Regions from separate parts of the Methylovorus sp. MP688 genome, predicted to be linked through region 2. Evidence: predicted binding sites of a transcription regulator. Region 2 holds the regulator's gene; each other region holds the start of a gene.

Region 1 (9,660 bases), 1.1 Mb from region 2:
CAGCTGGGTGAGCGCATAGTCGGCTTCCAGCGCATTGCGCCGCGTGGTTTCGAGGTCGATGGCATTATCAAACCCCGCTTCATAACGCTGGCTGATGGCCTGCAAGGCTTGCGCGTAATTGTCGGCGGCCTGCTGCAGGCTGGGCTGGCGTGCGTTATAGCTTTGCAGCGTCAGCAGTTTCTGCTCGACTTCCTTGATGGCGGTGCGCGCCTTGCTGCGGTAATTACTGTCCGCAGCACGCAGGCTTTCCCAGGCGGCGGAGACATTGGCCTTGCGCTGCCCCATGTCAAACAGCGGAATATCAATGGTGGGGCCGAAAGACCAGGTCAGGGCATTATTGGTGACGCCGGAGTTGAGGTAGCGCACCGGCGTGATATTGCCGCTGAGGGTGATCTTGGGGTATCTGTCGGCTTCCTTGACACCCACCTGGGCGCTGGCGGCGGCCAGATCGCGTTCGGCGGCCAGCAGGTCGGGCCGCTGCTCCAGCAGCACAGCCGGTACCGAGGGCACATCAAAGCTGCCCGGTTGCAGCACCGTAAAGTCGCGCGGCGCCAGGCGTTCGCGCAGCTGTGGCTCGGCCATGCCAGTCAGCGCCACCATGGCCTTGATCTGCAATTCGCATTGCATCTGCTGGTCATTGAGGTCGCTGGCGGCCTGGGCCTGCGTGGCTTGCGCCAGCGCATTGTCAGAGTCGGACTTGAAACCATGGGCGGTGGCCGAGGCCGTCAACTCTGCACTGCGGGTCTTGGATTCCAGATAGCGCTCGTACAGCCGCACCTTCTGCTGGCAGAAGCGGTAGTCGTTATAGGCCTTGGCACTCTCGGCGGCAACGGACAGCCGCGCATCCTGCAGCAGATTGCGTTTGGCATCGTAATCGGCCAGTGAGGATTCGCGTTCGCGGCGCAAGCCGCCAAACAGGTCGATCTCCCACGAGGTATCAAAGCTGATCTGCTGCTGCGTGAGCAGGGTAGGATCGCCGCCGAAGGAGAAAGCCTTGCGGCTGATCGATGGCGTGGCACTCAGGCCATCAAAACCCATGGCACGCGCCGCCACCAGATTGGCACGAGCAGACGCGATATTCTTGTAGGCATCGGCCACACTGGCGCTATTGCGCTCGGCAGCAGTGATGATCTCCAGCAGCACATCGTCATTGAATTGCCGCCACCAGTCCGCGGTCTGGGCGGCTGGCACGGGAGTCTGTACCTGCCAGGTATCGGGCGTTACCGTCTTGGGTTTCTGGTAATCGGGCCCCACCATGGGCCAGCCCTGGCAGCCTGCCAGCAAGCTCGCCATGAGCGCCGAGAGGATGATCTTGCGTGATGTCGCGCTCATGATGCTTGCTCCCCGGCGCCCGCGCGGCGGGCCTTTTCGTCCAGCACCATGGCCAGCGCATAGCGGCCATAGCGTTCCGCCATGCGATCCAGCGCGGCATGGTTTTCCACCAGCTGTGGCGACATATGGCGGATGACCTTCTGCCCGATATACATATGTACGGCCATGCCAAAACAGGCCATCACCAGGCTGCGAATCTCATCATCCGGCTCATTTACGCCCAGGTGCTGGCAGAGCAGCTTCGCCATGGCGAGATGATGTGGCTTCACTTCGCATTCTATTTCCTGCTCCCACACACCGGTCGGCTCCAGCATCTCGCGGTGGCGGAGTTTCACCACATCGTTCACCACATCGCCCATTTTCAGGGGCTGGAAGAACTCCACAAAGAACTGCTGCAAAGCGCTAGCCAAGGACAGGCCGGTGGCAGAAAAAGCAAATTCGCAGGGACGCGCAATGAGATCCGGCATGGAAAACACCGTGCGATACAAACCCGCTTTATCCGTGAAGTAATAGCTGATGGCAGATACATTGACCTGCGCGGCCTGCGCAATCTGCCGCACGCTGGTTTTGGCATAGCCTTTTTCAGCGAACAGCTTGAGGGCGCAGAGCAGGATTTTCTGCCGCGCTTCCGCACCGTCGGTGCGGCTTGCTGTTTGAGGGGTGGGGGGTGACATGAGGCATCAACCAGACAATAGACGAGCTGGGATCATACATCAAACAAACGTTTGATCAATAACCTTTACAAAGATTTAAGTGCGGCCTTATGCAAGGCGGGTTTCCCTGCCTCAGCAAAAAAAACGCCTGGCCGGGATATCCCGCCAGGCGTCTTATCAGCCAGGGTTGCAGAACTGATGACGATGTTAAATCCAGGGGTGACGCGGCGGATTGACCTTGTTCAGCACGTAATTGCCGACGGCGTAGTACTTCCAGCGCACCGGATCATGCAGGGTGTGGGTACGCGCATTGCGCCAATGGCGATCCAGGTTGTATTCACCCAGGGTAGAGCGGGTACCTGCCAACTCGAACAGCTTGCTGCCTGCAAGCAGGGCGGTTTCGGTGCTCAGCACCTTGGCTTCAGCCACGGCGATGGAGGCGGCGGCCACGGTGTCTTCGTTGGGGTTCTTCTGGGCGGTGTCAATGAATTCGCCTGCGCGCTTCAGCAGCGCATCGGTGGCATGCACGCGTATCTGGATATCGCCGATGTCCTTGAGCGTGAGCGGGTCTTCGTAGCCATGCTCGAGGTCGGTATCGATCCATGGGCGGGTGTGGTTGCGCACAAAGTGCAAGGTGTCGCGCAGGGCAGCGCGGGCAATGCCGGTATCAACCCCGGCCTGGATGATTTGCGCAATCGGGCCCATGGGGGTGGGCCGATCAAACGCCAGATGGTGCGGCAAGACGTATTCGCTGGGCACGAAGATATTCTCAAGCACCGTGGTGCCGCTGGCGGTGGTGCGCTGGCCAAAGCTGGACCAGTCGTCAATGATGGTCAGGCCCTTGCTGCCTTTCTGCACGAAGGCGACCACGGTGTTGTCATTTTCATCCTTGGCAACGACGGGAACCCAGTCCGCCAGCAGCGCACCGGACGAGTAAAACTTCTTGCCCGAGAGCAGGTAGCCGCCTTCGGTCGGGGTCAGCCGGGTTTTGACATCATTCACCGTGCGCGTGCCGATCTCGGAGAAGGCATTGCCGAAGCGCACGCCTTGCAATACCAGATCAAAGAAAAACTTCTTTTGCCATTCCGTACCATCCAGGCGCAGGCCTTCGACCATATAAAGATGGTTTTGCGGGATCTGGCCGATGCTGGGGTCGGCTTCCGCCACGATGGCAATCACCTCTGCCAGCGTGCTGTTGGAGACAAACGCGCCGCCGTATTCCTTGGGCACGGTAATGCCCCACAAGCCGCTTTGCGAAAAGTAATCCAGCTCTGCGCGTGGCAGGCGGCGCTCGGCGTCGCGCACGGCGGCCTCCTTGGCAATGTGCGCGGCGACCTGGTGGGCGACGGCAATCGCTTCCTCGTCGGATTTAATGATATGGGCAAGGGGGCGAGACGTTATCGCGGCCTCTGTTTCCTTGTGCAATACCGATGCTGTTGTCATACAAACTCCTGATCATGAATAAACATAAGATAAAAATGTGGCTGCGAGGCCATCTGCATCAGGAATTGCACAGAGCGTGCCAGCAAATATGTCTATGATTTTTAACGTATATTTTTGCAGGCGATGTTGTGAAGCGCGGCTGTAGCAGCAGGCTGCTGTCCGGCTGCTGCCAGATCAGCAGATTACCCCGCATCCAGGGCGTTAAACCGCCAAATCTCTCCCGAAAACGCCAGAAAATCCCCAACCTTTGATCAGATTTCAGCAAAAACCTGCTGATTGAGCAGCAGCCGGTCAGCATGCAGGCGGCATATGCAACAGGTCAGGCAGTGACGTATTTTTATTAAGTATATGAATTTAATAAATAAATTAAGGTGGCACGGTTGCTGCTATTAGTCAGGGGAGTGTGGCTCTTTGTTGGAGCCGCGAACCTGACAATAGGAGTCACCATGAGCAAGAAACTGAAAGTCACGGCTGTTGCAGGCAGTACCAGCCGTCCCTCCCGTACCCTGACACTGGTCGAGGAGATCGCCGAGCGGCTGGGCAAGCACCTGCCGATTGAACTCAAGCTGATTGAGTTGGGCGAACTGGGCCCCGACCTTGGTGCTTCGCTCAACTATGACAGCATCAAGCCCGCTGTGCGCAAGGCGATTGACGATATCGAGAGCGCCGACGTGCTGATCTTTGCCACCCCGGTCTACCGTGGTTCATACACCGGCCTGCTTAAGCACCTGTTTGACCTGGTGCATTACGAATCCCTGATTGATGTGCCCGTGCTTCTGGCCGCTACCGGCGGCAGCCTGCGCCACTCGCTGGTGATCGAGCATCAGTTGCGCCCCATGTTCAGCTTCTTCCAGTCGCTGACATTGCCAGTGGGCGTGTATGCCATCGAGAGCGAATTCACCAACTACAAGATCAGCAACGAAGCGCTGGACAAGCGCATCGACCTGGCCATTGAGCGCGCACTGCCTTTTTTGAAGCACCGCGAGCTGGCCACGCCTGAAGCGGCAGAAGCCACCGCCAAGCTGGTTGCCAGCGCTTCCTGATTTATTCGCATATCACGACCTTATTTACGAAAGGAATTTATTGTGAGCACACCTTCGCAACAAGCCCCCATCAAGTTCGCTTACTGGGTACCCAATGTCAGCGGCGGCCTGGTCGTCAGCAATATCGAGCAGCGCACCAGCTGGGATTTTGAATACAACAAGAAGCTGGCACAGATTGCCGAAAAGGCGGGGTTTGACTATGCCCTTAGCCAGATCCGCTTTACCGCCGGTTACGGTGCCGAATATCAGCATGAGTCCGTGTCGTTTTCGCATGCCTTGCTGGCGGCTACCGAAAAGCTGAATGTGATTGCTGCCATCTTGCCGGGACCGTGGGACCCCGCCGTGGTCGCCAAGCAGATTGCGACTATTGACCACCTCACCGGTGGCGGCCGCATTGCCGTGAACATTGTCTCGGGCTGGTTCAAGGGCGAGTTCGTGGCGATTGGTCAGCCATGGCTGGAGCATGACGAGCGCTATCGCCGCTCGCAGGAATTTATCGAGGCGCTGAAAGGCATCTGGTCCAGGGATGACTTCAGCTATCACGGTGATTTCTACCGTTTCCACAATTACTCGCTGAAACCCAAGCCATTGAAGCAACCTGAAGTGTTTCAGGGTGGCAGCTCGCGTGCTGCACGTGACATGGCCGCCAAGGTATCCGACTGGTACTTCACCAACGGCAATACGGTGGAAGGCATCAAGGCGCAGATTGACGATATCCGCGCCAAGGCTGCGGCCAATAACCACAGCGTCAAGATCGGCGTGAATGCCTTTGTGATTGCACGCGATACCGAAGAAGAAGCCAGGGCCGTGCTGGCCGAGATTATTGCCAAGGCCAATCCCGAGGCGGTCAATGCCTTTGGTGATGCTGCAAAGCAGGCGGGCAAATCCAGCCCTGAAGGCGAAGGCAACTGGGCCAAATCGACATTTGAAGACCTGGTGCAATACAACGATGGTTTCAAGACCAACCTGATTGGCACCCCACAGCAAATTGCCGAGCGCATTGTGGCACTCAAGGCGGTGGGCGTGGATCTGGTGTTGTCGGGTTTCCTGCACTTCCAGGAAGAGGTTGCTTACTTCGGTGAGAAGGTCTTGCCGCTGGTGCGCGAACTCGAAGCTGGCAAGGTTGCCCTGGCCGCGTGAGCAGAAAAAGGCAGGCCTATTCCATGAGCAACGATACGCTGCCCAGCCTGCTGCGGGCGCAGTCCGAGCAGCGCGGAGCCGATGTCGCCATCCGCCACAAGCAGCTGGGCATCTGGCATGCCTTGCGCTGGCAGGATGCCCAGCGCGAGGTACTGCAGCTCGCTGCCGTCTTGCGTGAGCGCGGTTTCAACAAGGGTGATGCGCTGTTTCTGCTAAGCCATCCACGGCCACAGGCCTTGCTGCTGCAGCTGGCGGCGCAATGGCTGGGCGGCTTTGCCGCGCCAGTGGACCTGCTGGTGGAGCGTGCGGTGACCGTGCAGCTGCTGCAAAAGCTGCGTCCGGCCTTTGTGTTTGCCGAGGGCGAAGATGAAGTGGCGTTGCTGGCGGAGGCTGAGCTTGCCCCGCGGCTGGTGATTTACGCTGACCGTCGTGGTCTGGCGGGCGATGCGCAGGCGTCGCGTCTGGATTACGCCGATGCACTCAAGCTCGCGGCAGCGCCCTTGCACGAGGCACCGCTGGTTGCTCCGGTGGATCATGCCTTTGCCTTTCACCGGCTGGATGCGGGAGGTCTGGTGCACTTGCAGACGATCAGCCACCACGAGCTGCTGAATGAAGGCCGTCGCCTGCTGCGGCAGGAGAATCTGAGCGTAGCGGATGAGGCGCTGGCCGCGCGAGCATTTGCTGCCAGCGGTCACGCGCGTTACCTGCTGGCACCCTGGCTGCTGGCCGGGTTCAGGTTGAATTTCCCGGAAAACCTGGCAACGCGCGATAACGACCGCCGCGAGCTGGGCCCCACGCTGGTGGCTGGCACACGCGAGACCTATCAGCGGCTGGAATCACTGGTGCAGCAGCGTTTGCCGCAAGCCGGTACCTGGCGGCGACGCCTGGTGGATTGGGCCCTGCGCACCTCAAGTGCCGCGCGCAATCCGCCGCCCATCTCGCTGAAGCCTGCAGCGAAGTCTAACCGGCGCTTCAGTCTGTCGCTGACGCTGGCGCAGTGGCTGGTGATCAGCCCGCTGCGCGATGTCATCGGTTTCAGCCGCACGCGTGTGCCCTTGCTGGTGGGCGAGCCTTTGCCGGAATCTTCACTGCGCTTTTTCCGTAGCCTGGGCATCGAGATTCGCAACTGGGAAGAGCATGCCTACTGGTATGTGCTGGAGGGCGGCAGGGCGCGCGTGGTCAAACGCGGTCCCTCATCGCTGCAAGTGCAAGCCAGTCCCAGCCTTGCTGCTGCTGCCATCAATACTGCGGGGATTCCATCATGAGCAGCCCTTTGCTTGAGCTGAACCATATCTCGCTGTCATTCAAAGGCGTGAAGGCGATTACCGACATCAGCTTTGCCGTGCGAGAGGGCGAAATTTGCGCCCTGATCGGCCCCAATGGCGCTGGTAAAAGCTCGCTGTTGAATGTGATCAATGGCGTGTATCAGCCGGATATCGGCGACATCACTTATGCCGGTACCCGTTTGCGTCGCATGCAGCCGCATGCGGCGGCGCGTCGCGGCATTGCCCGCACCTTTCAGAACATCGCCTTGTTCAAGGGCATGAGCGTGCTGGATAACGTGCTGACCGGTCGCAACCTGAAGGTGCGTGGCAGCTGGCTGGAGCAGGCGCTGCATATCGGCCGGGCGCCGGGCGATGAAGTGATCCAGCGCCAGCGCGCCGAAGAGATCATTGATTTTCTGCGCATACAGCCCTGGCGCAACAGCATCGTCGGCACCTTGCCCTATGGCCTGCAAAAACGGGTGGAGCTGGCGCGTGCGCTGGCGGCCGAGCCCCGGCTTCTGCTGCTGGATGAGCCCATGGCTGGCATGAACCACGATGAAAAAGCCGACATGAGCCGTTTTATTCTCGATACCCAGCGCGAGTTCGGTACCACCATCGTGTTGATTGAACACGATATTGGCGTGGTGATGAATCTCTCGGACCACGTGGTGGTGCTGGATTACGGCAAGAAAATTGGCGATGGCACGCCGCAGGAAGTGCGCGAGAACCCGGACGTGATCGCGGCATATCTGGGGACATCGCATTAAGCAGGTTCATACACGATTGGTCACCCTCAGGGGAAAGTAAAACGAAATGGAATTTTTCTTTGAAGTATTGCTGGGCGGGCTATTGGCGGGCGTGATGTATTCGCTGCTCGCCATTGGCTTTGTGCTGATTTACAAGGCCTCGGGCGTTTTCAACTTTGCCCAGGGCTCCATGGTGCTGTTTGCCGCGCTGACCTTTGTCAGCCTGCTGGAGCGCGGCATTCCGTTCTGGCTGACCTTTGCCATCACCCTGCTGACCATGGTGGTGCTGGCCTGGGCGATTGAACGCTTCATGCTGCGCAAGCTGGTTAACCGGCCGCCGATTACGCTGTTTATGGCAACGCTGGGGCTGAGTTACATGATCGAAGGGCTGGCGCAGGCGGTGTGGGGCGCACAGGTGCATGGGCTGGAACTTGGCATCAGCGATGAGCCGCTGGAACTGGGCGGCATGCTGCTGTCGCAGTTTGATATTTTTGCGGCAGGCGTGGCTGGCGTGCTGGTGATCTTTTTATCCTGGCTGTTCAACAAGACCCGCACCGGGATTTCTTTGCGCGCCGTGGCCGATGACCAGCTGGCGGCGTTGGCGGTCGGCATCAAATTGCAGCGTATCTGGCTGATCGTGTGGGCGGTGGCCGGGTTTGTCGGCCTGGTGGCGGGCTTGTTATGGGGCGCGCGCCTCGGCGTGCAGTTTTCCCTGTCGCTGGTGGTGCTCAAGGCCTTGCCGGTGCTGATTATCGGCGGGTTTACGTCGATTGGCGGGGCGATTGTGGGTGGCCTGATCATCGGTGCCTCGGAAAAACTGGCGGAGGTCTTTATCGGCCCCATCATCGGCGGTGGCATTGAAAACTGGTTCCCGTATGTCCTGGCCCTGGTGTTTTTGCTGGTGCGGCCGGCGGGTATTTTTGGCGAACGTGCCATCGAGCGCGTGTAGGAGAGCAGCATGCTGTATAGAGAATCCGGACAATTCATCAGCGATTACCGCGCCGATCGCCGCATCTTCCGCTTGTGGCAGGAGCGCCTGGGCTTTTACCTGCTGCTGGTGTTTGCCTTTGCCGTGGTGCCTTTCATTGCCAACGATTACTGGTTCAGTGCCATCCTCGTGCCTTTTCTGGTGCTGTCGCTGGCCGGGCTGGGGCTGAATCTGCTCACCGGTTATGCCGGGCAGTTATCGCTGGGCTCGGCGGCCTTCATGGCAGTTGGGGCCTTTGCTGCCTATAACTTCCATTTGCGCATTGAGGGCCTGCCCTTCCTGCTTAGCTTTGTGCTGGGCGGTATCACCGCCGCCGGGGTAGGCATACTGTTTGGCCTGCCGAGCTTGCGTATCAAAGGCTTTTATCTGCTGGTGTCGACCCTGGCGGCGCAGTTTTTCGTGCAATGGGTGTTGACCAGTTTTGGCTGGTTTTCCAATAACAACTCCTCCGGCGTGATTACCGCCCCGCCATTGCTGGTGTTTGGTCGCGACTTCAGCTCGCCAGCCGGGCGTTACCTGCTCACGCTGGCCGTGGTGGTGGCCCTGGCATTGCTGGCGCGCAATATTGTGCGCAGTGAACTGGGCCGGCACTGGATGGCAGTGCGCGATATGGATACGGCAGCAGCGGTGATCGGCATTCCCATCCTCAAGACCAAGTTGCTGGCTTTTGCCATCAGCTCGTTCTTCCTCGGGGTGGCGGGGGCCTTGTGGGCGTTTACCTATCTGGGCACCGTGGAGCCGCATGGCTTTGATCTCACACGCTCGTTCCAGATTCTGTTCATCATCATCATCGGCGGCATGGGCAGCATACTGGGCAATTTTCTGGGGGCCGCGTTTATCGTGCTGCTGCCGATCCTGCTGTCGAATCTGTCCGGTACGGTGCTGGCAGGGCTGATCGACCCCGGCCAACTGGAAAACCTGCAAAAGATCATTTTTGGCGGGCTGATTGTGTTTTTCCTGATCAAGGAGCCGTTTGGTCTGGCCCGTCTGTGGCAGAACTTCCGTGAGCGCAGCCGCGTCTGGCCGCTACGGTACTGATTCCCGCGCTGG
Region 2 (9,660 bases):
CTTCCAGCAGGCGCTGGCACAGCTCGCCATAGGCGCGCATGCTCGCCACCGCCAGCCGGTTCACCGGCTCGACATAGGCCCACGGCAGCAGCGGAAAAAGAATACCCGCCGCGGCCCAGGAAGCCTCGCCCTGCGCATGTCCGCCAATCTGGCCACGCTCCACCAGGGTGACCTGATGGCCATGTTGAATCAGGGACATGGCGGTCATACAGCCGAGTATGCCGCCCCCAGCTACGATAATGTTACGGCTCATAAGATTTGAAATTGGATGTAAATCACAAAGTGTCGGACTTTAGCGGCCTTGCAGCAAGGCTTTTTCAGCCAGGACAAGATCCTTGGGCGTGCCCAGCAGGACGACCACATCACCTTCGATAAAGACGGACTCCGAGGTGGGAGCCCATGGCTTCAGGTTGAGGCGACGGATAAACTTCACCTCCACATTGAGCCCGGAGAAATTGATATCACCCAGGCGCATGTTAAGCGCATAGGCGGACGATGTAATCAACACCGAGTTCAGGCGTGGCGTTTCCTGCGCTTCTTCGTCCAGATCGGACATGCCGTGGAAAAAGCCGCGGAACATCTTGTAACGCTCTTCCCGGAACAAACGGATACGCTTCACCACCCGATTCAGCGGCACACCGAGCAAGACCAGCGCATGCGAGGCCAGCATCAGGCTGCCTTCCAGCACTTCTGGCACCACTTCTGCCGCGCCCGCCTTGCGGAAGCCTTCCATATTGGCATCGTCCACCGTGCGCACAATAACCGGCAGCTTGGGGTAATTGTCTTCCACCACATGCAGAATCTTCATGGCAGATGGCGCATCGTCATAACTGATGATCAGCGCCTTGGCCTGCGCCGCGCCCGCCGCCGCCAATACCACGCGTCGGCCTGCATCGCCATAGATCACGTTTTCACCCGCCGCGGCCGCTTCGCGCACCCGTGAAGGGTCAATATCCAGCGCAATGAACGGTATATTTTCCTCACTGAGAAAGCGCGCCAGATACTGCCCGCTGCGCCCGAAACCGCAAATAATCACGTGGTCAACCAGTTCCTTGCCTATGTTTTCGATATCCTGAATCTGCTTTTCGCGATTGCGCACATAGCTGCGCGACAGCAGTTCGCCCAGCCGCTCGTTGTGCTGAATGATAAAGGGCGCCACCACCATGGAGATCAGCGAAGCAGCCAGTACCACCTGCAGCGCCTGCCCACCAATCAAACCATGCCCCAGGCCCAGCGACAGCAAAACAAAACTGAATTCGCCCGCTTGCGCCAGCGTAATGCCGGTACGAATCGCGACACCCGGCTCGTGACCGAATGCCCGGCTCAGCACCGCCACCAGCACGCCCTTGAACAAAATGAATCCGGCCGTGACCAGCAACACCAGCCCCAGGTTGGCCGCCAGCTCATGCACATCCAGCAGCATGCCTACCGTAATGAAAAACAGGCCCAGCAGAATGTCGCGGAATGCCGCGATATCCGATTCCACCTGATAGCGATAGCGGGTTTCAGAAATCAGCATGCCGGCGATAAAGGCGCCCAGCGCATAGGAAAGCCCGGCGAGCTTGGTGGCAAAAGCCAGCATCAGCGTCACCATGAGTACATTCATCACAAACAGCTCACGCGAGCGCTGGCGGGCCACCAGACCAAACCAGGGGTTGATCAGCGACTTGCCAAAAACAAACAGGATGATCAGCATGACCGCGGCTTTTAGCAGAGAGATCAGCAATACCTGACCGAGATCACCACCATGCGAGGCCAGCGCTGGAATCAGCACCAGCATGGGCACCACGGCAATATCCTGGAACAAGAGCACGCCAATGGAAAGACGGCCGTGGCGCGAATTCAGCTCCAGGCCTTCCACCAGCATTTTCGACACAATCGCGGTCGATGACATGGACAGGGCACCGGCGATGACAAATGCGGTTTCCCAGCTGAGGCCAAAGGCAATGCAGGCCATCATGACAGCAAGCATGGTCAGCAGCACCTGCATGCCGCCGAGGCCGAGCACGGTTTTGCGCATGGCATACAACTGGGCCAGACTGAACTCCAGCCCGATACTGAACATCAGAAATACAATACCGAACTCGGCCAGCTCACGATTGGCTTCCGTATCCGGCAAAATGCCGAAGGTATGCGGCCCCAGGGCCAGCCCGACCAGGAAGTAAGCCAGCATGGCCGGCAGGCGCAAGGCACGAAACAGGGCAACAGCCAGCACCGAGCTGGTAAGCAGGATCAGAATAGCGGGTAAGGTATCGTGCATTAAAATAGCTTTGAAGGAACTCAACATTTAAAGAGGTCTGTCTGGAGTGGAAGACAAGAGAAAGCAGACAAGGCCGACCGTCATGCATAGACGGTCAATCGATATCTTCCGGCAGCTGGCTTGATCCTCAGACACAACCCTTTTCATGCACGCCTCCCCTTGAAAAAACCTACAGGCAAAATTTATGCCGACTTTATCAAAAGTCGGCATGGATTACGTATAAATCCTTTATTCGTCGGACATTCCCTTTTATACTTGCCGGGTATGGAACCATCAAAAATACGAAAAATCGGTGCAAGCAAAACGCCGATTGATCTGGCAAGGGAAGTCCTGTTAATTGAAGCACGCGAGGTGGAAGCACTAGCCCGCAGGCTGGATGACAGCTTCACGCGTGCCGTCGAACTCATTTTACAATGCCAGGGTCGCATTGTGGTGACTGGCATGGGCAAATCCGGTCATATCGGAAACAAAATCGCCGCCACGTTTGCCAGTACAGGTACACCTGCTTTTTTCGTTCATCCCGCTGAGGCGAGCCATGGCGACCTGGGCATGATTACCGGCAAGGATGTGGTCATTGCCCTGTCCAACTCCGGCGAGGCAGATGAGTTACGCGTGATACTGCCCACATTGAAGCGCATGGGCGCGCGCCTGATCAGCATCACCGGCCATCCGCAATCAACGCTGGGGAAAGCGGCAGATGTGAGCCTGGATGCCCACGTTACCGAAGAAGCATGCCCGCTGGCATTGGCGCCTACCGCCAGCACCACCGCCTCGCTGGCACTGGGTGATGCCCTGGCGATTGCCGTCATGGATCAGCGCGGATTTTCTGCCGAGGAATTCGCCTTGTCGCACCCGGGGGGTACGCTGGGCCGCAAACTGCTGCTGCATGTGCGCGACGTGATGCGCACAGGCGATGCCATCCCCAGCGTGGGAGTTGAAGCCAGCCTGAAAGAAGGCTTGCTGGAAATGTCGCGCAAAGGCCTCGGCATGACAGCGATTGTCGATGCGGAGCAGCATGCCGTTGGGGTATTTACCGATGGCGATTTGCGCCGGGCATTCGAGAATGCCGTGGACATAAACAGCACCTACATGCGGGATGTGATGCACACATCGCCGCAGCAAATCCGCCCGGAGCAACTGGCAGTCGATGCGGTTGCCATCATGGAGCAGAAAAAAATTACCAGCCTGTTGGTCACCGATCAGCAGGGAACCCTGATCGGGGCATTGAACATGCACGATCTTCTTATTGCAAAGGTGGTTTGAATTGTTGTCCGTAGAAGAACGCGCCAAGCGCATCAAACTCGTGGTATTCGATGTCGACGGCGTCATGACCGACGGCGGCCTTGGACTGGGCGACGACGGCCAGGAATACAAATTTTTCCACTCGCATGATGGCCTGGGCATGAAATTGTTGAAAGCCACCGGCGTGCACATGGCGATCGTCACTGGCCGCACATCCCAGGTCGTGGTCAAGCGCGCCGCCAATGTCGGCATTCTGCATTTTCATCAGGGGGTGGACGACAAGCTGGCCTCCTTTGATGAAGTCCGCGCGCAATTTGGCTTCAGCCGCGAAGAATGCGCCTTCATGGGCGATGATGTCATTGATATCCCCCCGATTCGTTATGGTGGCCTCGGCATTACCGTGCCGCATGCCATGCCGCTGGTGAAAGAGTATGCGCATTACATCACCAGCCGCCCTGCGGGCCACGGTGCCGTGCGTGAAGTGTGCGAACTGCTGATGAAAGCACAAGGCACCTTTGACGCACAGATGGCCCGGTTCCTGAAGTAAGGATTGATATTGGGACGTCCAACCGTCGTGTTTCCGCTCGTGCTGCTCGCCCTGCTGGCGCTGCTCACGTTCTGGATAGATCGCAGTGTTCAGCCTCCCGAGCGGCGGCCGGATGCCAATTTGCGCCATGACCCGGATTACATTCTGGACAACTTTGTCACGACGCGGACCAATGTGAACGGTGCGCTGGCCTATGTGCTGGCAGCGGTAAAGATGAAGCATTACCCGGATGATGACACCACCGAACTTGAACGGCCCCGGTTTACGCAGTATGCCGTCAACAAGCCTTACACGCAGATTGAAGGCCAGCGTGGCAACGTCTCCAGCGATGGCGAGACCGTGGAATTCATGGATAATGTGATCGTCATTCGCCAGGCATCCAAGGATAAAGGGGAAATGATGGTACGTACCCAGTACCTCAAGATGTTCCCCAAGCAGGAAGTGGCCGTGACAGACAAACCTGTGGTGATCACTCAGGCACCGGAAACGGTGATTCATGCCAACGGTATGGTATTCAACAAGAAAAACCAGACCGTCAACCTGCGTGGCCGCGTGCGGGCGCATTACCTTTCGCCCAGCGTGACAAAAAAAGCCGCTGGCAAAGCCCCTGCCAGCACGCCAGCGAAAGCCAGCAAGGCGGCACCACAGAAAAATGCCAAGGCCAGCGCCAGCCCCGCTAAAAAACAGGCAACACAGGCGAAACGAAGTACCAGTACCAATAACCAAGCCCGGATTCGGAGAAAATATGACAACCCTGCCCCGTAGCTTTTTGCCGCTACTTTTGATGATGGCCTGCCTGCCTGCACACGCCGAAAAGGCGGACAAGGACAAGCCCATCAATCTGGAAGCAGATGCCGTCACCGTAAATGATGCCAAAAAGACCAGCATCTACACCGGCAATGTAATCCTCACCCAGGGGACGCTGATCATCCGTGGCGATAAGCTGGTGGTGCGCGAGGACAAAGAAGGCTTTCAGCACAGCACGACCTACGGTAATCCGCAGACGCCCTCCACCTTCAAGCAAAAAATGGAAGGTAAAAACGAATATATGGAAGGCAGCGGTCAACGTATCGAGTACGATGGACGTATGGACAAGGTACAGCTCTACACCAAGGCCTGGGTTAAAAAAGGCGATGACATCGTGCATGGTGACTACATCATGTATGACGCCAATGCCGAATATGCCGAGGTGATTGGCGGTGGCAGCCAGGCAGCAACGCCTGCCACACCGACCGGGCGTGTACGTGCCGTCATTCAGCCCAAGAAAAAACCGGCTGGCACCGATGGCGCGACGGCCAATTAACCTGCCATGCTGACAATCCGTCAGTCTGGCGTGCAACACGATATACCTGAGTAAACATGAGCCAATTAATCGTAGAAGGTCTGCGCAAGAAATATAAATCCCGCACGGTGGTGCAGGATATTTCGCTGCAACTCAATAGCGGCGAAGTGGTGGGCTTGCTGGGCCCTAACGGTGCAGGCAAGACCACCAGCTTTTACATGATGGTGGGGCTGGTGGCCCTGGATGATGGCCGCATTCTGCTGGATGGCAAGGATCTGAGCCGTCTGCCCATACACCGTCGTGCGCGCCTGGGCCTCGCCTATCTGCCGCAGGAGCCCTCGATTTTCCGCAAGATGACGGTGGCCGAAAACATCATGGCGATTCTGGAGTTGCAGAAACTGGCGCCGGAACAGATGGAAAACCAGCTGGAATCGCTGCTGCAGGAACTGCATATCACGCATATCCGCAACAGCATGGCGGTCAGCCTGTCCGGCGGTGAGCGCCGTCGCGTTGAAATCGCCCGCTGCCTGGCCACCAACCCCAGCTTCATTCTGCTGGATGAGCCATTTGCCGGCATCGACCCCATCGCCGTGCTGGACATTCAGAAGATCATCCGCTTTTTGACCGAACGCAATATCGGCGTGCTGATCACCGACCACAACGTGCGGGAAACATTAGGTATTTGCGACCGCGCCTATATCGTCAATGAAGGACGCGTCTTCGCGGCAGGCAAGCCCAGCGAAATTATTCACAACGATAGCGTAAGAGAAGTGTATCTTGGTAAGGACTTCCGCCTCTAAGCACACATTTGGCGGCCCCCACGTATGAAGCAAAGCTTACAACTCAAATTTTCGCAACACCTGGCGCTGACTCCGCAACTGCAGCAGTCCATCCGTTTGTTGCAGCTATCCACGCAGGAGCTCAATCAGGAGCTGGAAACCCTACTGCAGGCGAATCCATTGCTGGAACGCGCTGACAAGATCGAAGAACCGCTGGAAATCCCCGACAACTTCATTGCGGCGCCAGTAGCCCCTGAGCCCAGCGTGGCCGCCACACCGGAGGAAGCTCCCCGCCAGGATGAATTTGGTGGCGATGACTATTTTGAATTCGGCAGCAGCAGCGGCAGCAACCGCTGGGAAGACAGCAGCTCCGGCAATGACGATGACAATGATTTCAGCTACCAGGAAGCGGTCAGCCTCAGCCTGCGCGATCATCTGCTAGGTCAGCTCAAACTGTTGCCACTGTCCGAGCGCGACCAGACCTTGTCCATGCTGCTGGTCGATACCATTACCGACGACGGTTATCTGGAGCAGTCGCTGGAAGAGCTGGCCGAGATGCTGCCACCGGAGCTCGAAATCGACATGCTGGAGTTGCAGACGGCGCTCAAGCATATCCAGAACCTGGACCCACCCGGCATAGGCGCGCGCAATCTGGCAGAATGCCTATCCTTGCAATTGCGCGCCTTGCCACCAGATACGCCTTATGTGGATCTCGCCATCAAGGTTGCCGAAACGCACTTGCCCCTGCTGGCAGCCCGCGATTACGCAAAACTGAAAAAATTGCTGGCCTGCGACGATGATGTATTGCGCGAAGTGCAACAGCTGGTGCTGCAACTCAATCCCCGCCCAGGTGGTGAATTCAGCAAAATCACGTCTGATCATTACATTCAGCATGAAATCGTGGTCAAGAAAATCAAAGGTGTCTGGCTGGCCCATCTGAACGACGAAGTCGTGCCCAAGCTGCGCATCAACCAGCTGTATGCCGGCATCCTCAAGCGCAACCGCGAAAGCTCGAGCCAATACCTGATGAGCCAGATGCAGGAAGCCAAGTGGATGATCAAGAACATCCAGCAGCGCTTCTCCACCATCCTGCGCGTTTCTCAGGCGATTGTGGATCGCCAGCGCAATTTCTTTGAGCACGGCGAGGTCGCCATGCGCCCCCTGGTGCTGCGCGAGATTGCCGATGAGCTGGGCCTGCACGAATCCACGGTGTCACGCGTTACCACGCGCAAGTACATGCTCACCCCACGCGGAGTTTACGAGCTTAAATATTTCTTTGGCAGCCATGTGGCTACCGAATCCGGGGGCGCTTGTTCCGCCACTGCCATACGCGCCCTGATCAAACAAATGGTCAGCGAAGAGAACCCGAAAAAGCCGCTGTCGGATAACCAGATCACGGATATCCTGGGTAAACAGGGCATCGTGGTTGCTCGTCGCACCATTGCCAAATACCGCGAGTCTTTGCAGATACCCGCGGCCAACCAGCGCAGATCGCTTTGATCTGCGTTTTACCTGAAGGAGTAAATCATGAACCTGCATCTCACCGGACACCATCTCGACGTTACCCCAGCCCTGCGCGAATATGTGCAGAGCAAGCTTGAGCGCGTGAGTAACCACTTCGACCATGTGATTGACGTCAAAGTCACCATGAGCGTAGAGAAGCTGGCGCAGAAAGTGGAGGCCACCATTCATGTGCCGGGTCACGATATCCATGCCGAAAGCAGCGGTGAAAACATGTACGGCGCGATTGACGCGCTGGCTGACAAGCTGGATCGCCAGGTTCTGAAGCACAAGGAAAAAGTAAGCGACCATCACAAGGCCAACGGTGCCCTCAAGCACCAGGCGGCTGCGGAATAAAGGTCTAACCGGGGACAAGGCAAAGGCGTGTTGTCTTACATATCGCCAGTCGCCTTGTCCCTGCCGAACATAAGGTAATCATATGGCTACCATCAGTGTTGCACAGCTTTACCGGGATATGCGCCGCAATCTCAAGCTCACCTGGGTTTCCGGGCTGAATGGCGGCGAAAACCTGCTCACCAGTGAAACGGTGACCAAGCCCTCGCTGGCACTGATCGGGCATCTGAATTTTGTACACCCCAACCGCGTGCAGGTGTTGGGCTGTGCTGAGATGGATTACTTGCGCAGCCTGCCCAAGCCAGAGCTCAAGAAAGCCATCCACAATCTGTTTTCCACCGACCTGGCCGCCGTTGTCGTCGCCAATGGTGAAAAACCACCCGCCGAGCTGAATGCAGCCTCGGATGATTTTCAAACCCCCTTGTTTACCTCACCCATGCGCAGCCCGGGGCTGATGGATGTCCTGAGCCATTATCTGGCGCAAGCCGTCGCCGAATCCGAGAGCTCCCATGGTGTTTTCATTGAAGTGCAGGGCTTTGGCATCCTGATCAAGGGCAACCCGGCCATTGGTAAAAGCGAGCTCGCGCTGGAACTGATTTCGCGCGGACATCGTCTGGTGGCGGATGATATTGTCGATTTCTACCGGATTGCGCCGGACCGGCTTGAAGGGCGCTGCCCCCCTATCCTGCAGGACTTCCTTGAAGTGCGTGGCCTCGGCATCCTCAACATCCGTGCCCTGTTTGGTGACAATGCCGTCAAGCCCACCAAACCGCTCGATCTCATCATTCAGCTTGAGATGGCCGATACTCTGGCGCCGCAACTGCTGGACAGGCTCAAGATCAAATCGCATCACGAAAAAATCCTGGGCGTAAAAATCCCCAAAGTCATGATTCCCGTGGCGGCCGGCCGCAATATTGCGGTGCTGGTCGAAGTCGCCGTGCGCAACCACATGCTGTTGCTGCGCGGCATTAACGGCACCAAGCAGTTCATGCAGCGCCAGCATCGCGAGATGAGCAAAGCCATGAAGCGCCAGCAGCAAGTGGAGAGCTAGCGTGGCCACCAGCAATATGCGTCTCATCATTGTCACTGGCCTTTCCGGCTCAGGCAAAAGCATTGTGTTGCGCGCTCTGGAAGACGCTGGTTTTTATTGCATAGACAATCTGCCCGCCACCTTGCTGCCGCAGATTTCCGAGCATCTGGCACCTGCCACCCAGCAGCGCGTGGCGATCAGCATAGACACCCGCAGCGCAGCGCTGGAAACCTTGCCGGAAAACATCCAGGCGCTGCGCGACAAAGGCATCTCGGTGCAGGTGCTTTACCTGGAGTCCAACGCCGAAACCCTGGTAAAGCGCTTCAGCGAAACACGGCGCCGGCACCCGCTCAGCGATGAAAAAACCACACTGGCCGAGAGCATAGAATACGAACGGCAGCTACTGAACCGGCTGGTAAATCTGGATCATCGCATCGACACCAGCAACCTCAGCGCCAATACTTTACGCAACTGGGTGCGCGATTTTGTCGTGCAGCAAAGCACCGGCATGACGTTATTGTTTGTCTCCTTCGGCTTCAAGCATGGCATACCGCTGGATGCCGACTTTGTGTTTGACGTGCGCTGCCTGCCCAACCCGCATTACGACCCGGTATTGCGCCCGCTCACCGGCAAAGATGCACCGGTACAGGACTTTTTGCGGCAACA
Region 3 (9,660 bases), 1.1 Mb from region 2:
TGTGTTCGTCTTTCCAGCTCTTGAAAAAGATAGGCTCGCGGTTTTGCAGGTCATAGCTGGTGATCAGGGTGTTGGTCAGGCAATCCTGTAGCGCGTCGTCTTCAAAATACTCCTGCAGCACCTGCTCAATGCCATCGGCGGAGTAAAGCTCATCGGCAATCCCGCCTATGGAGGACACGCCTTTCCACAGCGAGCGCGAGAAGATCTCCTTGCCGCGGGTTTCATAGATATTCACCAGGTCTTTCGCCGCATATCTGGCCTTGCCCGAGGCATCTTTCCTGGCGCAGCCTATCGCCAGAATGCCGCCGGTCGACGTGCCCGCAATCAGGTCAAACAATTGCCAGACCGGCTTGCCCAGATGGGCCTCGATATCAGTCAGTATCAGTGCCGGGATCAAGCCGCGGATACCACCCCCATCAATGCTTAAAATTGTTTTCATCTCAATCCTCCTGAAAGTGTTGATCTGTAAAGCAGCTTCAAGTCTTGCGTATCGTTTTGCCCCGGTGCGGTGCAACTTCTGTGCGTGTGCGGAAATGGGGATGCAGTGCATGCGCCAGCCCGGTTTATTTTTATATTATTCAGTTGCTTACTGCTGGGTGCCAGATGAATATTAAGCCTGTTTGGCCGCGAAGGGGAGTCAAATTATCCAGACCTTCGATATGTGGCCCTCAGGCTGCAAGTCTGGTCACCCCATATGCGATAAGTCATTGCTATTATCTGAATCGGCAATACAATCCTCCCATCCTTCAAATGTGATTCAAGACACAACTATTCAGGGTCAAGATTTAATCCTGCGGACCGTAAATTCATCACACGCCAGCGTGTTATGTAGCCAAAGTTGACTCGCGGTCTTAACGGCAAAACAAGAACTATTGAGTGCGGGATGCGACTAGCTAAATTCAAATATTCAGGACATGCCATCACGGCAGGCTTTGCAATGCGCATGCTGATACAGAGCCTGCTGGCACTGGTATGCATTTCGGCCGCAGTCTATGCGGTCAGTGCAGAGCAGTTGGAAAGTGGCGGCTTGCCCTTTGCCAGCAAGCCTTTGACCTCAGATACACTGGAACTGACGACGCAGGAATTTGCCTGGCTGAAGGCCCATCCGGTCATTACTGTAGGGGTGCATCACGGCTGGATGCCGATCGAGTTCCTGTCGGAGGGCAACGAGTTTCGCGGAATCACCGTGGATTACCTCAAGCGCTTCGAGCGGCTTCTGGGCGTGCGTTTTCAACGCAGCGAATACTCCGAAAATCCAGCGACCGAAACCGCCGACATGCTATCCGGTATCGCCAGCGTGAAGTCGCTCAATGGCAGCCGCTTTGTGGCGCTGCCTGAGCCTGTGATTTCGGTGCCTTACACCATCTATATCCATAAGAAAAACGACACCATCCGCACCTTTGCTGACCTCCAGCATAAGCGCGTCGCAGTATTCAAGAATGGTCCCCTGGCTGGCTTGTTGACCAAGGATCAGCAGGGTATCGAGTTATTCAAGGTGGATATCGCCGAAGAGGCCTTTGTGGCGCTGGAAACCGGCAAGGCAGATGCCTACATCGGCAATCCGCTGGTGGTGGATTATGTATCGAATGTGCAGGGCATACGCTATCTGGCCAAAGCTGGGTCCACGCCTTACAAAGCCAGCGTGAACATGGCGGTGCGCAAGGACTGGCCAGAGCTGGCCAGTATCCTGCAGAAAACACTGAAGCATCTGGAGCCAGAGCGTAGCGACATTCTGAATGACTGGCGCCTGCAGCCTGGCAGCAAAACCGGTTTATTGCCTTTCCTGCTGGCAGGCCTGCTGTTGCTGGCGACCATCATTGTGCTGCGCGGCTACCGGCTCAAGCGCGAAGTGGCAAGGCAAGCGGCCGCCTCGCAAAAACTGATCTGGAAGCAGGCCAATTACGATTTTCTGACCGGCTTGCCCAATCGTCCCATGTTCCACAAACAGCTGGCGGAAGAAATCCATAAATCGCTGCAACACCAGCAGCCGCTGGTGCTGATGTTTCTCGATCTGGATAACTTCAAGCAGATCAACGATCAGCTAGGGCATTCCATCGGTGACAAGCTGCTGGTGGAAACCGGCGCGCGTATCGCCGCCGTCGCCCGCGATTGCACACTGCTGGCACGTCTGGGTGGCGATGAATTCACCATTGTGCTTTCCAATGTGCAAAACCAGCAGCAGGTGGAGTGGCTGTGTGAGCGCATTCTGCGCCAGGTATCGCTGCCATTCACCATTGAGAACCACGTGGTGTATGTGACCACCAGTATAGGTATTGCGTCTTTCCCCGAGCACAGCCGGGATGTGGAAACGCTGATGAAATATGCCGACCAGGCCATGTACGAAGCCAAGCGTCTGGGCCGAAACCGTTACCAGTTCTTCTCGCCATCCATGCAGGAGCTGGCCGCACACAAGCTGCAGGTCAGCAATGATTTGCGGCATGCACTCAACCGGCACGAGCTGGTGATGTACTACCAGCCGATTGTCGATCTGGCGACCAACGAGATACACAAGGCCGAAGCGCTGGTGCGCTGGCAGCATCCCACACGCGGACTGGTGCCGCCGTTCGAGTTTATTCCGGTGGCAGAAGAGACTGGCATGATCAATCGCATGGGCGACTGGGTGTTCCGCCAGTCAGCACGCGATACGGTGACGCTGGTGCAGGAATCGCTGGCATCGCGCAGTGTGCCGCCTGATGGCAATGTGGTGGATGCGACCATCTTCCAGGTCAGCATCAATGTGTCGCCGCTGCAATTCCAGAGCAGCCAGGAGTTGCAGACCTGGCAAGCCTATCTCGACCAGATAGGCCTGCCTGCGGAATGTCTGGCCATTGAAATCACCGAAGGCCTGCTGCTGGAAGCGTCAGATCAGGTGAAAGCCACCCTGACCCAATTCCGTGATGCCGGTATTGCCACCTCGATTGATGACTTCGGCACCGGCTACTCCTCGCTGGCCTATCTCAAGAAGTTTCATATCGACTTTGTCAAAATCGACCGCTCCTTCGTGCAGAATCTGGGCGCCGGCAATGACGACATGGTGCTATGCGAAGTAATTGTGGATATGGCGCACAGACTGGGCATGCGCGTGATTGCCGAAGGCGTGGAAACCGAAGCCCAGCTGGAACTGCTGAAGCGCGCAGGCTGTGACTTTGCCCAGGGCTATCTGTTCTCGCCGGCCTTGCCTTTTGATCAGTTCATGACCTTTGTGCGGGACTGGCGCAAAGCCCCTGCGCATTAATCGCAGGCCGGGTTATAGCCAATGGCCGAGTTTTAGCCGCTTGGTGTCGAGGTATTGCTGGTTGTGAGGTCCGGCGACCATGCGCAACGGTTGCTGGCTGGGGGCAAACCCGCTTTCTGCCAGGCATTGCAGCTTGTCCGGGTTGTTGCTCAGCAATTGCACCGAGCGCACTTGCAGGTCATGCAGTATGGCAATCGCCGCATCATAGCGGCGGCCATCCACCGGCAAGCCCAGGGCCAGATTGGCTTCTACCGTATCCAGCCCCTGATCCTGCAGATGGTAAGCGCGTATCTTGTTCGCCAGGCCTATGCCACGGCCTTCCTGCCCGCGCAGATAGACCACCACGCCTAGTCCGGCATCGGCGATAAGCTGTTGCGAGCGCTGCAATTGCTCACCGCAATCGCAACGGCTGGAGCCAAACACATCGCCAGTCAGGCATTCCGAGTGCAGGCGCACTAACACTTGCTGCTGATGTGCCACCTCGCCCGCCACCAGGGCCACATGCTCGATCCCGCTATCCGCTTCGCGGTACACATGCAAATCAAACTGGCCATGCCGCGTGGGCAAAGGCGCGCTGGCGACGCGTTCCACGCGCTGGCCAGCGACAGGGGGAAAGCGCAGCGCCTCACTTGAGCGCATTGATCGCCCCCATCTTGATCAGCTTGGCCCGCACGATATTGCGGCTGATGCCGAGCAGTTTGGCGGTTTGTACCTGGTTGTTGTGGCAATGCTGGTAGGCGGTGCGGACGATGGTGTCTTCCAGCTGCTCAAACAGGTCAGGCGCGCCGGTCTCAAAGTAGGCATGCAGCACTTCCTGCAATTGCGACTGATGGGCATCCCGCCCCGTGCTTTCGGCTTCGCGCGGGCGATGCAGCGAAATCGACGACAACTGCAGGTCTTCACTGCGCACAATGTTGTTTTTGCAAATGAGCAGGGCGTGGTGAATGATGTTTTCCAGCTCGCGAATATTGCCCGGCCAGGCATGGCTCAACAGCTTGGCCTTGGCGTGCTCATCCAGCGTGATCTCGCCGTAGCCGAGTCGACGGCGGTATTCCGTTACAAAATACTCGGCCAGCGGCAGGATATCGCCGGGGCGGTTGCGCAGGGTGGGCAGCTCCAGATGGGCCACGCGCAGGCGGTAAAACAGATCTTCGCGGAAATGCCCCGCCAGCACGGCTTCTTCCAGCCGCACATTGGTGGCGGCTACCAGCCGTACGTCAATCGGCGTCGCCTTGCGGGCGCCGAGTCGTACCACTTCACGCTCTTGCAGCACACGCAGCAGCTTTACCTGAATGCTGGGTGGCAGGTCGCCGATTTCGTCCAGAAACAGGGTGCCGCCGTTTGCCGCTTCAAACCAGCCAGCCTTGGCGCTAAAGGCACCGGTAAAGGCGCCTTTTTCATGGCCAAACAGTTCGCTTTCGACCAGACTTTCTGAAAACGCCCCGCAATTGACGGCAACAAAGGGCTTGCCCTTGCGCTGGCTCAGCTCATGCACATAACGCGCAATCAGTTCCTTGCCGGTGCCGGTTTCGCCTATGATCAGCACATTGGCGTCACTGGGCGCAATCATCTTGATGCGGGCCAGCAGCGCCACTGATTTGGGGTCTTCAAACACCTGGGCCGTCGCTCGAATCGAGGTGGTCAGCGCCTGCGAGTTCGGGAGTGTCAGTAAATTCATCGAGTCGTCCTTTACAGCCGTTTCTATCGGATCGTCCGGGAAATATTCAAAATGTCGTGTATTCAGCATATTCATGAGTAAAACGTGGGGGTGGGGTACTGCTGTTTCAGTGCCCATTGCCCCAGCTCCTTTATCTTGTAATCCAGAGGGTCATGCAGGGTATGCGTGCGCAGGTTGCGCCAGTGGCGGTCCAGTCGCAATCCGGCATGGGTGGCGCGTGAGCCTGCGACTTCAAACATACGACTGGTGATATCCAGCCCCACGCGGGTCGCCATCACTTTGGCCGTGCTGATGCTGACAGCCACATGGCCGCGTTCAACATCGCTTAACAGGTTTCCTTTGCTCCATGCTTCATCCAATCGTGTGGCGGCCAGATCGCACAAGGCGCGCGTGCTTTCCAGCCCGACCCAGAAATCGCCGTAATGCCCGAGGATATAAGGGTCGGCATCCGTGCTGGCAACATCAGCCCCTTGCCAGGGGCGTGCTTCGTGCAGGGTGTATTGTCTGGCGTCTTCAAACGCGCCTTCCGCAATGCCCAGGTAGATATTGGTCAGTATCAGCTGCGCGACCAATGGCCGCAGACACGAGAACGGCGTGCTCAAGGGACCGGGGTCAGCCAGCACCTCGTGGGTTTCTACCCGCACCTTTTCAAAGTTGACGCTGCCGCTATCGGTCTGGCGCTGGCCGATGTTGTCCCAGTCCTGAATCACGGTGATGCCGCTGCGGCCGGTAGGCAGGGCGGCAATCACCAGCGCGCCGTCTGATTGCTCAATGGCCGAGGCAATCAGCATTTCCGAATCCAGCGCGCCTGAGCAAAAGCTCTTCTTGCCGGAAAACTCGCGCCAGTGGCTGAAAGGACGACTCACCGTGCGGGTATCCAGCGGATTGAGCGCATTGCCCCAGAACCATTGCAGGCGGGCGGTTTGCTCAAACCAGCGTTCCCATTGGTCCGGCTGTGAAAACAGCCTGACCGTGGCCAGCATCAGATGCTGAAAGCCAAAGACATGGGCGAGCGAGCTATCGGCCTTGGCAAATTCGCGTATGGCCTGCAGGGTTTGCTGCCAGTCGGCACCCAGACCTCCATATTGAGCAGGGATCGCCATGGCTAGCAAACCGCTGGCGCGGATAGCGTCGCGTTGTTCTTTCGGGGTACCGCCAATATGGTCACGCTCAATGGCCGTCAGGGCGAATTCCTTCGCCAGGGCACGGGCGATTTCCAGCGGCGTTCTGGGTTCAAGCTCAGGGTAGAACGCATGTACAGAAGGTTGATGTATAGCCAAAAGTTATATTCCTGCTTGCTGTTATATAAACCATACAGCACATAACATGCCAGCCCAAAATACTTGTTGGTCATATCGATATGCTGCTGTGGCAGCAATGGGGTCTGCATGCAGACTTTTCATCCTGTGCCTGGCAAACCCATATGTGGCGCGGGTTGGCCTGCTGTGTCACCAGAGCGGCCGTTTTTTTTACGCGACGGCCACATCCCTCAGCGCTGCAGGCAAATCCTGCCGAGTTGCTGCTCATTCAGCACACAAGTCAATCCTCTGCTGATTGAGCAGCACATTTGCAACAGTTCTGCCTGAAATCCCCCATAAAACCGCGCTTATCCCCAATGGCATGCTCTTTGCTGAACACTGTGCAGCCATCCCGTTTTCGGATGTGCCCGGAATTCCCCGTCATTTTGTATAGCCATACTTGTAAAGAAAGACACGCGATGCAGATATTCTGGTTTTTGCCCACGCATGGCGACCAGCGTTACCTGGGTACCTCTTACGGTGCCCGGCCCGCCACCTACAGCTACCTGAAACAGATTGCCCAAGCCGCCGATCGCCTGGGTTATGAGGGCGTGCTGGTGCCATCGGGGCGCTCGTGCGAGGACCCGTGGGTGGTGAGCGCGTCGCTGGTGAACGAAACCCGTGATCTGAAATTCCTGGTGGCGGTGCGCCCGGGGTTTACCTCGCCCACCGTGTCTGCCCGCATGGCTTCCACGCTAGATCGCATTTCCGGTGGCCGTCTGCTGGTGAATGTGGTGGCCGGTGGCGACCCCGCCGAGCAGCAGGCCGATGGCAGCTTCTTGTCGCACGACGAACGCTATGCCGAAACTGCCGAGTTCCTGCAGGTATGGAAGTCGGTGCTGCAAGGCGAGACCATCAGCCTGGAAGGTGACTATATCCGCGTGAAGGATGCCAGCCTGCCAACCGGCGCTTTCCAGAAACCCTATCCGCCGCTGTTTATCGGCGGCTCATCGCAAGCGGCGATTGATCTGACGGCAGAACATATTGATGTCTATCTGACCTGGGGCGAACCACCTGCCGCCGTGGCCGAGAAGATTGCGACGGTGCGCGCCGCCGCTGCCGCCCAGGGCCGCAGCGTGAAGTTTGGCATACGCCTGCATGTGATCGTGCGCGAAACCTCGGAAGAAGCCTGGCAAGCCGCTGACCAGCTGATTTCGCATGTGACGGACGAAACCATTGCTGCCGCCCAGGCGGCGGTGGCGCGCTTTGATTCAGTCGGTCAGCAGAAAATGAGCGCCCTGCATGGTGGCCGCCGCGACCGTCTGGTGGTGTCCCCCAACCTGTGGGCCGGTGTCGGCCTGGTGAGGGGTGGCGCGGGCACCGCGCTGGTGGGCAGTGCACAGGAGGTGGCAGATCGCATCAAGGAATATGCCGATCTCGGCATCGACCATTTCATTTTCTCGGGCTATCCGCATCTGGAAGAGTCTTATCGCGTGGCGGAGCTGTTGTTCCCCCTGCTGCCACTGTCCGTCAAGGCCGGCAGCGAGGCCGCCATCAAAACCAATCTGACCGGCCCGTTTGGCGAAGCACTGCCCAATCGCGGCCCTCAAGTCTCCGCTTCCTGAAAGATCTGCATGAATACGATAGCCAATGAAGTCAGCGTGCCCCCTGTATTTGAAGGGTCGCCACAACATCGCGCCGACCAGCTTGCCGCCTACCTGGCAAAAACTGCGGCTGAACGCGATGTGCAAGGCGGCACGCCCTACGCCCAGCGCGAGGCGGTGCGCCAGAGCGGATTGCTCAAGCTGCTGGTCCCGGTGGAGTGGGGCGGCCTGGGCGGCGACTGGTCGCAGCTCTACCGCATTATCCGCACCATTGCCCGGGCCGATAGCTCCATCGCCCAGGTGTTTGCCTTTCAGTTTCTGATGCTGGCATCGGTGCGGCTGTATGCCACCGAGGCCCAGTGGCAACACCTGTGGCACGAAACCGCCGAGAAAAACCTGTGGTGGGGCAATGCGCTCAACCCGCTGGATAACCGTACCATCGCCACTCCGCAGGGCGAGCATTACCTGTTCAGCGGCCAGAAGAGCTTTTGCTCGGGCGCGACCGACTCAGATCGCCTGATCGTGTCCGCCATTGAAGCCGATACCGGCCGTTTTCTGGTGGCGGCGGTGCCAACTGGCCGCGCTGGCATCAAGCTCAATAACGACTGGGACAACATGGGCCAGCGCCAGACCGATAGTGGCAGCGCGGAATTTACCGAGCTGCGGGTGGAAGCCCATGAGCTATTGATGAATCCCGGCCCCTTGAGCTCGCCTTTTTCCAGCCTGCGTTCGCTGGTGGCCCAGCTGATATTTACCAATATCTACCAGGGCATCGCCGAAGGCGCACTGGCCGAAGCCAGTCAGTACACGCGCCAGAGTTCGCGGGTGTGGTCGGGCTCACTCGCCTCGTCCGTGCAGCAGGACCCCTACACCTTGCTGCATTACGGCGAATTCTGGGCCAGCCTCGAAGCCTCGCGGGTGCTGGCAGACCATGCCGCCAGCTTGCTTGATGCCGCCTGGGCCAAAGACCTGACGCTGGGCGATGAAGAGCGCGGCCAGGTGGCGCTGGCGGTGTTTGCCGCCAAGGTCAACATCACCCGCAGCGGGCTGGATGTCACCTCGCGCATCTTTGAGGTGGCGGGCGCACGCGCCACCACCGCACGCCTGCGGCTGGACCGCTACTGGCGCAACCTGCGCGTATACACCCTGCATGATCCGGTGGATTACAAGCTGAAGGATCTCGGCGACTGGGCCTTGAACGGCCAGTACCCGACGGCGAGTTTTTACTCCTGATGCCTGCCCCATAAAACAAACCAGACCCGAAATCAAAGAAAGCACCATGACACAACCCATTATCGATATGCGTAGCCGTCCGGCGTACCTGCACGACTTTTTTGGCGCCACGCCCGGCACGCCCGCCTATGACACTGCCAAATGGCTGAATCGCCGCGTCGGTTCTCACGACCCGGAGCACTTTCGCCGTTCTTACACCATAGAGGGCTATCTGGCCGAGATTGAGGCGGCCGGGATCAGCAAGGCGGTGGTGGTGGGGCGCGAAACGCCCAGCCTCACCATCAGCAACGATGAAATCGCCACGCTGGTCGGCCATAGCGACAAGCTGATCGGCCTGGGCTCAGTGGATATTCAGCAGCGCGGCGAGAAAAGCGCGATTGAGGAAATCAACCGCGCCATCAATACCTTTGGCTTTCGCGCCATCAATATCGAGCCCGGCTTTGGCGAGCCTGCCTTGCAGGCGGATGATCCGGTGTTTTTCCCGGTGTATGAGGAGTGCCTGCATTTTGACGTGCCGGTATGCCTGATGTCCGGCCCCACCACGCCCGATTTTGCCTATGCGCAACCGGCGGCGGTGGCCCGGCTGGCGCGGCGTTATCCGCTGCTCAAGATCATTTGCTTCCACGGCTATTACCCTTATGTGAACGAGATCGTGGGCGCGGCTTTCCGCTA

The links. The regulator sigma-54, encoded in region 2, starts transcription at its own class of promoters, with help from an activator protein. The targets are predictions, from matches to a motif close to TGGCACNNTTCCTGCT.
Region 1: a site for sigma-54 is predicted at 3,801-3,816, ahead of msuE (FMN reductase). Genes of this name have one in related genera too.
Region 3: a site for sigma-54 is predicted at 6,530-6,545, ahead of ssuD (FMNH2-dependent alkanesulfonate monooxygenase). Genes of this name have one in related genera too.

What each region holds. Positions count from the first base shown of each region.
Region 1 is NC_014733.1:2,022,002-2,031,661, reverse strand. Features, by position in the region: gene MPQ_RS09625 (efflux transporter outer membrane subunit) at 1-1,332, opposite strand, end outside; gene MPQ_RS09620 (CerR family C-terminal domain-containing protein) at 1,329-2,006, opposite strand; gene MPQ_RS09615 (SfnB family sulfur acquisition oxidoreductase) at 2,193-3,428, opposite strand; gene msuE (FMN reductase) at 3,875-4,471, shown strand; gene sfnG (dimethylsulfone monooxygenase SfnG) at 4,514-5,611, shown strand; gene MPQ_RS09600 (AMP-binding protein) at 5,635-6,876, shown strand; gene MPQ_RS09595 (ABC transporter ATP-binding protein) at 6,873-7,643, shown strand; gene MPQ_RS09590 (branched-chain amino acid ABC transporter permease) at 7,690-8,571, shown strand; gene MPQ_RS09585 (branched-chain amino acid ABC transporter permease) at 8,581-9,648, shown strand.
Region 2 is NC_014733.1:226,525-236,184, reverse strand. Features, by position in the region: gene thiO (glycine oxidase ThiO) at 1-253, opposite strand, end outside; gene MPQ_RS01085 (cation:proton antiporter) at 293-2,260, opposite strand; gene MPQ_RS01080 (KpsF/GutQ family sugar-phosphate isomerase) at 2,525-3,523, shown strand; gene MPQ_RS01075 (HAD family hydrolase) at 3,525-4,049, shown strand; gene lptC (LPS export ABC transporter periplasmic protein LptC) at 4,059-4,814, shown strand; gene lptA (lipopolysaccharide transport periplasmic protein LptA) at 4,795-5,352, shown strand; gene lptB (LPS export ABC transporter ATP-binding protein) at 5,409-6,131, shown strand; gene MPQ_RS01055 (RNA polymerase factor sigma-54) at 6,156-7,610, shown strand; gene hpf (ribosome hibernation-promoting factor, HPF/YfiA family) at 7,638-7,967, shown strand; gene hprK (HPr(Ser) kinase/phosphatase) at 8,050-9,015, shown strand; gene rapZ (RNase adapter RapZ) at 9,032-9,660, shown strand, end outside.
Region 3 is NC_014733.1:2,036,282-2,045,941, reverse strand. Features, by position in the region: gene MPQ_RS09680 (patatin-like phospholipase family protein) at 1-439, opposite strand, end outside; gene MPQ_RS09675 (EAL domain-containing protein) at 884-3,235, shown strand; gene ribA (GTP cyclohydrolase II) at 3,248-3,874, opposite strand; gene MPQ_RS09665 (sigma-54-dependent Fis family transcriptional regulator) at 3,861-4,913, opposite strand; gene MPQ_RS09660 (acyl-CoA dehydrogenase family protein) at 4,985-6,193, opposite strand; gene ssuD (FMNH2-dependent alkanesulfonate monooxygenase) at 6,631-7,776, shown strand; gene MPQ_RS09645 (acyl-CoA dehydrogenase family protein) at 7,786-8,988, shown strand; gene MPQ_RS09640 (amidohydrolase family protein) at 9,035-9,660, shown strand, end outside.